2 regions of the Pantoea sp. R13S299 genome follow, and region 2 is predicted to be linked to the other one. Evidence: predicted binding sites of a transcription regulator. Region 2 holds the regulator's gene; the other holds the start of a gene.
What was found. The regulator sigma-54, encoded in region 2, starts transcription at its own class of promoters, with help from an activator protein. The targets are predictions, from matches to a motif close to GTTGGCACANNTTTCGCTNT.
Positions count from the first base shown of each region.

Region 1: a site for sigma-54 is predicted at 1,821-1,840, ahead of glnK (P-II family nitrogen regulator). Genes of this name have one in related genera too.

Region 1 is NZ_JBLYEF010000001.1:155,919-160,119, forward strand. It holds gene ACN1CO_RS00770 (SmdB family multidrug efflux ABC transporter permease/ATP-binding protein) at 1-1,634, shown strand, start outside; gene glnK (P-II family nitrogen regulator) at 1,892-2,230, shown strand; gene amtB (ammonium transporter AmtB) at 2,265-3,554, shown strand; gene tesB (acyl-CoA thioesterase II) at 3,604-4,201, opposite strand, start outside.
Region 2 is NZ_JBLYEF010000002.1:173,299-177,499, reverse strand. It holds gene lptA (lipopolysaccharide ABC transporter substrate-binding protein LptA) at 1-109, shown strand, start outside; gene lptB (LPS export ABC transporter ATP-binding protein) at 115-840, shown strand; gene rpoN (RNA polymerase factor sigma-54) at 889-2,322, shown strand; gene hpf (ribosome hibernation promoting factor) at 2,344-2,631, shown strand; gene ptsN (PTS IIA-like nitrogen regulatory protein PtsN) at 2,784-3,263, shown strand; gene rapZ (RNase adapter RapZ) at 3,311-4,165, shown strand; gene npr (PTS phosphocarrier protein NPr) at 4,162-4,201, shown strand, end outside.

The DNA.
Region 1 (4,201 bases), on a different contig from region 2:
ATTTTATCGATAACCTGGTGGCGAAACATCAGATGCCCTGGGGGCTGGTTGCCGGACTGGTGGTCAGTTTTATCCTGCTTCAGCTGCTGGCCGCCGGGCTGCACTACTGGCAGGCGCTGTTGTTCAACCGTGCCGCTATTGGTGTGGTTCAGCGGTTGCGCAGCGACGTGATGAATGCGGCGCTCTGTCAGCCGCTGAGCGCCTTCGATACCCAGCCGGTCGGGCAGCTTATCTCGCGTGTGACAAACGACACCGAAGTGATCCGCGATCTCTACGTCACGGTGGTCTCCACCGTGCTGCGCAGCGCCGCACTGGTGGGAGCCATGATGGTGGCGATGTTCAGCCTTGACTGGCGCATGGCGCTGGTGGCGATGATGATCTTCCCGCTGGTACTGATAGTGATGTTCATCTATCAGCGCTTCAGCACACCGATTGCCCGTCGGGTTCGCAGCTATCTGGCAGACATCAACAACGGCTTTAACGAAGTGATCAGCGGCATGAGCGTGATTCAGCAGTTTCGTCAGCAGGCGCGATTTGGTGAGCGGATGGGCGAGGCGAGCCGCTCTCACTATCTGGCACGCATGGAAACGCTGCGTCTGGATGGCTTTCTGCTGCGTCCGCTGTTGAGCCTGTTTTCAGCGATGGTGTTGTGCGGGCTGCTGATCCTGTTCAGTTTCTCCGTGCCGGGCGTGTTCGAAGTGGGCGTGCTGTATGCCTTTATTACTTACCTCGGGCGCCTGAATGAGCCGCTGATTGAACTGACTACGCAGCAATCGATGCTGCAGCAGGCAGTGGTTTCCGGTGAGCGTATCTTCGAGCTGATGGATGCCGCCCAGCAGCAGTATGGGGCCGATCAGCAACCACTGACGTCAGGCCGCATCGCCCTGAACAATCTGAGTTTTGCCTACCGTGAAAACCGCGATGTGCTGAGTGATATCAACCTTGAAGTCGCACCGCGTGAGTTCGTGGCGCTGGTGGGTCACACCGGCAGCGGCAAAAGCACCCTGGCTAACCTCCTGATGGGCTATTACCCGGTGACGCGCGGTGAAATCCGTATTGATGACCGACCGATTAGTGAGCTGAGTCATGCCGTATTGCGCCGTGGTATTGCGATGGTGCAGCAGGATCCGGTGGTGCTGGCCGATACGCTGCTGGCGAATGTGCGGCTGGGCCGCGACATCAGCGAAGAGGCTGTCTGGACGGTGCTGGAACAGGTGCAGCTTGCGCCGCTGGCACATGCTTTGCCAGAGGGCATTCATACCCGCCTGGGCGAGCAGGGCAATAATCTGTCGGTTGGACAAAAGCAGCTGCTGGCGCTGGCCCGGGTGCTGGTGGATTTGCCGCAGATACTGATCCTCGACGAAGCGACGGCCAATATCGACTCCGGCACCGAGCAGGCGATTCAGCAGACGCTTGAGAGGTTGCGCCAGCACAGCACGCTGGTGGTGATTGCGCATCGCCTCTCAACGATCATCGACGCGGACAAGATTCTGGTGCTGCATCGCGGTCGTGTAGTCGAGCAGGGCACGCATCAGCAACTGCTGGCGCTGCAGGGACGCTACTGGCAGATGTATCAGCTGCAGCAGGCAGGTGAAGATCTGGCGTCGGGCGTACCTGTAACATCTGAAAGCTGAGTTGCACCTTTTTTGCACATGTTTATCAGAATAATCTGTATAAATGCACTCCTTTGACGCCTTAAGCACCAAAGGAGTGCAGACCTCCGCTGCAATCCCAGCCATCCGGCCTCTTTCTTTACACTCCTCTTTAAAACATCCCTTGCCCTGTCTCGCCTGAATAACTGATTAACGTCAGTTTTACACTCTGGCACAGGCTTTGCTTATATCCCTGCGTGTCCGTAAACGTTACCTATTTACTCGCTGGAGGGGATCCAATGAAGCTGGTTACCGTCGTAATTAAGCCATTTAAGCTGGAGGATGTACGTGAAGCTTTATCCTCTATCGGCATTCAGGGACTGACCGTCTCCGAAGTGAAAGGTTTTGGCCGTCAGAAGGGCCATGCAGAGCTTTATCGTGGCGCAGAGTACAGCGTGAACTTCCTGCCGAAGGTCAAAATTGATATCGCGATTGCCGACGATCAGTTAGACGAAGTAGTGGATGTCATCAGTAAAGCGGCCTACACCGGCAAAATTGGCGACGGTAAAATTTTCGTGGCTGAACTGCAGCGCGTCATCCGTATTCGTACCGGCGAGACCGACGAAGCCGCTCTGTAATTAAGACTCAGTACTGTGATGGGATGGAATAAAAATGAATAAAATTTTAGCTAAGTTGGGCCTCACCAGCCTGGCACTGTTACCCTCACTCGCGATGGCTGCTGCGCCTGCCGTTGCGGACAAGGCTGATAACGCATTTATGATGATTTGCACCGCGCTGGTGCTGTTTATGTCAATTCCAGGTATTGCGCTGTTTTACGGCGGTCTGATTCGCGGCAAAAACGTTCTGTCGATGCTGACGCAGGTCGCAGTGACCTTCTCGCTGGTCTGCGTATTGTGGGTAGTCTACGGCTACTCGCTGGCCTTCAGCGAAGGCAACGCCTTCTTTGGCGGCTTTGGCTGGGCCATGCTGAAAAACATTCAGCTGACCGCCGTTATGGGCAGCTTTTATCAGTATATCCATGTTGCATTCCAGGCCTCATTTGCCTGTATCACTGTGGGTCTGATTGTCGGTTCCATCGCAGAACGTATCCGCTTCTCAGCGGTACTGATCTTTGTTGGTGTCTGGCTGACGCTCTCTTATTTACCTATAGCGCACATGGTGTGGGCGGGCGGTTTCCTGGCTCAGGATGGCGCGCTGGACTTTGCTGGCGGTACTGTGGTGCACATCAACGCCGCCGTAGCGGGTCTGGTGGGTGCTTACCTGGTGGGCAAACGTGCTGGCTTTGGTAAAGAGGCCTTTAAACCACACAATCTGCCGATGGTCTTCACCGGCACCGCCATTCTCTATGTTGGCTGGTTCGGCTTCAACGCCGGTTCTGCATCTGCAGCAAACGAAATCGCGGCACTGGCCTTCCTGAACACCGTCGTTGCAACAGCGGGCGCGGTACTGGCATGGACTTTTGGCGAGTGGGCCGTTCGCGGTAAGCCTTCTCTGCTCGGTGCCTGTTCAGGCTTTATTGCCGGTCTGGTCGCGATTACTCCGGCCTGTGGTTATGTCGGCGTCGGCGGTGCATTAATCATCGGCCTGGTCGGCGGACTGGCGGGACTGTGGGGTGTAACCACCCTGAAAAAATGGCTGCGCGTGGACGATCCCTGTGATGTGTTCGGCGTGCATGGCGTCTGCGGCATTGTCGGCTGTATCCTGACTGGCGTGTTTGCATCCTCTTCACTGGGCGGCGTCGGTTATGCTCAGGGCGTCACCATGGGCCATCAGGTCTGGGTTCAGCTCTTCAGCGTGGGTCTGACTATTGTCTGGTCTGGCGTTGTCGCCTTCATCGGCTTCAAACTGGCCGATATGATTGTCGGTCTGCGCGTACCGGAAGAACATGAACGTGAAGGTCTGGATGTAAACAGCCACGGCGAGAACGCTTACAACCAGTAATGTGCAGGTACTGAAAAGATTCATCGGGGGCGAGAAATCGCCCCCTTTTTTATTCGTTACGCTGACGCATTACCCCTTCCTGAACCGTAGAGGCCACCAGCACACCCTGCTGATTATAAAACTCACCCCGGACAAAACCTCGCGCGCCAGACGCTGAGGTACTGACCACGCTGTAGAGCAGCCATTCAGTGAAGTCGAACGGGCGGTGGAACCACATCGAGTGGTCGATCGTGGCGACCTGCATGTCCGGCTCTAAAAAGCCTTTACCGTGCGGCTGGAGCGCGACCGGCAGGAAGTTGAGATCGGAAGCGTAGCCGAGCAGGTACTGATGGATACGCAAGTCGGCAGGCAATGGGCCGTTAGCACGGATCCAGACCTGACGTTCAGGTTTGTCCACATGTCCCCGGAGAGGGTTGTGAATCTGCACCGGGCGGATCTCCAGCGGACGCTCAGCAATGAATATTTCGCGTAACTTTTCTGGCAGCATATGCGCCATCTTCTGCGCCATCGCCTGTTCCGTTAACAGATTTTCGGGTCCCGCCACCTGCGGCATCGGATTCTGATGTTCAAATCCGCTTTCCGGTGACTGGAACGAGGCGGTCATATAAAAAATCGGCTGCCCATTCTGAATGGCGCTGACCCTGCGT
Region 2 (4,201 bases):
GAAAATGCAGGCTTACAGCCAGGGCCAGAACAAGCGCGTCACCACCGTCCTGGTGCCGTCGCAACTTCAGGATAAAGGTACGTCCAACACCGGAAAGAAGAGTAACTGATAGCTATGGCCACATTAATCGCAGAAAACCTGGCGAAGGCATATAAAGGCCGTCGCGTGGTAGAAGATGTCAGTCTGCAGGTAAAGTCCGGCGAGATTGTCGGCCTGCTGGGTCCGAACGGTGCCGGTAAGACCACCACCTTTTACATGGTGGTGGGCATTGTCCCGCGTGACGCTGGCCGCATTGTTATTGATGATGAAGATATCAGTATCCTGCCACTGCATGCACGTGCGCGTCGTGGCATCGGCTATCTGCCGCAGGAGGCGTCGATTTTCCGTCGCCTCAGCGTCTACGATAACCTGATGGCGGTACTGCAGATTCGTGATGATCTGACCGAAGAGCAACGCCAGGATCGCGCCCGTGAACTGATGGAAGAATTCCACATCGAGCACCTGCGCGACAGCATGGGTCAGGCACTTTCAGGTGGTGAGCGACGTCGTGTTGAGATCGCGCGCGCGCTGGCCGCTAATCCTAAATTCATCCTGCTGGATGAGCCTTTTGCCGGTGTTGACCCGATCTCCGTTATCGACATCAAGAAAATCATTGAGCATCTGCGTGACAGCGGCCTCGGCGTGCTGATCACCGACCATAACGTACGTGAAACGTTAGCGGTCTGTGAGCGGGCTTATATCGTCAGCCAGGGACGCCTGATTGCGCATGGCACACCCAATGAAATTCTTGCGGATGAGCAGGTTAAGCGGGTTTATTTGGGTGAAGAGTTCAGACTCTGATAAGGTGTCGTTAATACCGATGTTTACCTGGGAACTACCATCCTGTCTATGAAGCAAGGTTTACAACTCAGGTTCAGCCAACAGCTGGCAATGACTCCACAATTGCAGCAGGCGATTCGTCTGCTGCAACTCTCTACGCTTGAACTCCAGCAGGAGTTACAGCTTGCACTCGAAAGCAATCCGCTGCTTGAGCAGACTGATCTGCATGAAGAGATCGACTCCCGGGAATCGTCGGAGTCTGAGGCGCTGGATACACGGGAAGCGCTTGAGCAGAAAGAGATGCCCGATGAACTGCCGCTGGATGCCACCTGGGATGAGATCTACACCGCGGGCACGCCTTCCGGCACTGGCACCGATTATCAGGATGATGAGTTACCGGTTTATCAGGGCGAAACCACACAGTCACTTCAGGACTATCTGATGTGGCAGGTCGGACTGACGCCTTTCAGTGACACCGATCGCGCTATTGCCACTTCTATCGTCGATGCTATCGATGACACCGGATATCTCACCGTTTCGCTTGAGGAGATCCTCGACAGTATCGGCAACGATGAGCTTGAAGCGGATGAAGTTGAAGCGGTGCTGAAACGCATCCAGCGCTTTGATCCTATTGGTGTTGGCGCGCGCGATCTGCGTGACTGTCTGCTGGTTCAGCTGTCGCAATATGCGCCTGAAACGCCGATGCTGGCAGAAGCACGCCTGATCGTCAGCGAACATCTCGACCTGCTGGCCAATCACGATTTCCGTAGCCTGATGCGGGTGACGCGCCTCAAAGAAGAGGTGCTGAAAGAGGCGATGCTGCTGATTCAGTCCCTGGACCCGCGTCCGGGTCAGTCGATCAACACCAGCGAGCCGGAGTATGTCATTCCCGATGTGCTGGTGCGTAAAGTCGGCAGCCGCTGGACGGTTGAACTCAATGCCGACAGCGTGCCGCGCCTCAAGATTAATCAGCACTATGCGGCAATGGGCGGCGCGACGCGCAACGACAGCGACAGCCAGTTCATTCGCAGCAACCTTCAGGAAGCCCGCTGGCTGATTAAGAGTCTGGAAAGCCGCAATGATACGCTGCTGAAAGTGACGCGCTGCATTGTTGAGCAGCAGCAGGCGTTTTTCGAGCAGGGTGAAGAATTTATGCGTCCGATGGTGCTGGCGGATATTGCCCAGGCCGTTGAGATGCACGAGTCGACAATTTCCCGTGTGACCACGCAGAAATATCTGCACAGCCCGCGTGGCATTTTTGAACTGAAGTACTTTTTCTCCAGTCACGTCAATACTGAAGGGGGCGGCGAAGCCTCCTCGACAGCGATTCGTGCCCTGGTGAAGAAATTAATTTCGGCGGAAAATCCAGCCAAACCCTTGAGCGACAGTAAACTGACCTCCATGTTATCTGATCAGGGGATTATGGTGGCACGGCGTACCGTCGCCAAATATCGTGAGTCTTTATCCATCCCGCCATCGAACCAGCGTAAACAACTGGTTTGAAAGAAATGAGAAGGAAGACCTATGCAGCTGAACCTGACCGGGCAACACGTTGAAATCACTGCGCCTCTGCGTGAATTCGTTAACGGTAAATTTGCCAAACTGGAACACTATTTTGAACATATCAATCAGGTCTATATTGTCCTGAAGGTTGAGAAAGTCACTCAGGTGGCGGACGCAACCCTACACGTGAATGGTGGCGAGCTGCACGCCACATCCGAAGCGGAAGATATGTATGCGGCAATTGATGGGTTGATCGACAAGCTCGCCCGTCAGCTGACCAAACACAAAGATAAACTGAAAAAACACTAACCTTCACGCTAGCGACGCGCGCCTCGCGCGCAGAGCCGACAGGATGGGGCGGATAATCCGCCCCGTTTTGTCATCTGAGCAAGCGCCGTTTGTCTCAGGCGTTAAGACGCGCTGGCGGTGAATGGCCTGGTGAACACGCAAGTGAAACGATAATGAACAACGATCTCACACTGGAATTGAGCACAGTGCTTTCGCCAGACTGCACCCGCAGCGGCGTACACTGCCAGAGCAAAAAACGTGCGCTGGAAATCATCAGCGAACTGGCCGCTAAGCAGCTCAACCTGCCGCACCAGACGCTTTTCGAAGCGATCCTGACCCGAGAACGCATGGGCAGTACCGGTATTGGTAACGGGATAGCCATTCCTCACGGCAAGCTGGAAGAGGATACGCTGCGCGCGGTTGGGGTGTTTATCAGCCTCGAACAGCCGATTGCGTTTGATGCCGTCGACAACCAGCCAGTCGATCTGTTGTTTGCTTTACTGGTCCCGGCTGACCAGTGCAAAACACACCTGCACACCCTGTCACTGGTGGCGAAGCGTCTGGCAGATAAAACGGTCTGCCGTCGTCTGCGAGCTGCGCAGAGTGATGAAGAGCTCTACGCCATTATTACGGAAGTCCAGACAGAGCAGTAACGCGTCTTTACCGGCCGGGAGCCGGTTTTAAAACGGGAGAGAAGGTCATGGTGCTGATGATCGTTAGCGGTCGTTCAGGCTCGGGGAAGTCAGTGGCACTCCGTGCACTGGAAGATATGGGGTTCTACTGCGTTGATAACCTGCCGGTCGTGCTACTGCCTGAGTTAGCTAACTCACTGGCTGAGCGCAATATTTCGGCAGCGGTCAGTATCGACGTGCGTAACATGCCTGAATCCCCGGAAATTTTTGAAACCGCACTGAATAATCTGCCTGACACATTTTCACCTCAGCTGCTGTTCCTTGATGCCGATCGCAACACCCTGATTCGTCGCTACAGCGATACGCGCCGTTTGCATCCCCTCTCCAGCAAAAACCTGTCGCTGGAGAGCGCCATCGATGAAGAGAGCGATCTGCTGGAGCCGCTGCGCTCGCGTGCCGATCTGATTATCGATACCTCAGAGATGTCGGTGCATGAACTGGCAGAGATGCTGCGTACCCGCCTGCTCGGCAAGCGTGAACGCGAGCTGACCATGGTGTTTGAATCCTTTGGCTTCAAACATGGCATCCCGATCGACGCTGATTATGTGTTTGACGTGCGCTTTCTGCCCAACCCCCACTGGGATCCGAAACTGCGCCCGATGACCGGCCTCGATCGTCCGGTGGCGGCCTTCCTTGATCGTCACACTGAAGTGCATAACTTTATCTACCAGACGCGCAGCTACCTTGAACTCTGGCTGCCGATGCTGGAAACCAATAACCGTAGCTATCTTACCGTGGCGATTGGCTGCACCGGTGGCAAACACCGTTCAGTCTATATCGCAGAACAGCTGGCGGATTACTTCCGTTCGCGCGGTAAGAATGTTCAGTCACGCCATCGCACGCTGGAAAAGCGCAAATCATGACCGTCCGACAAACTGTAGAAATCAAAAATAAGCTGG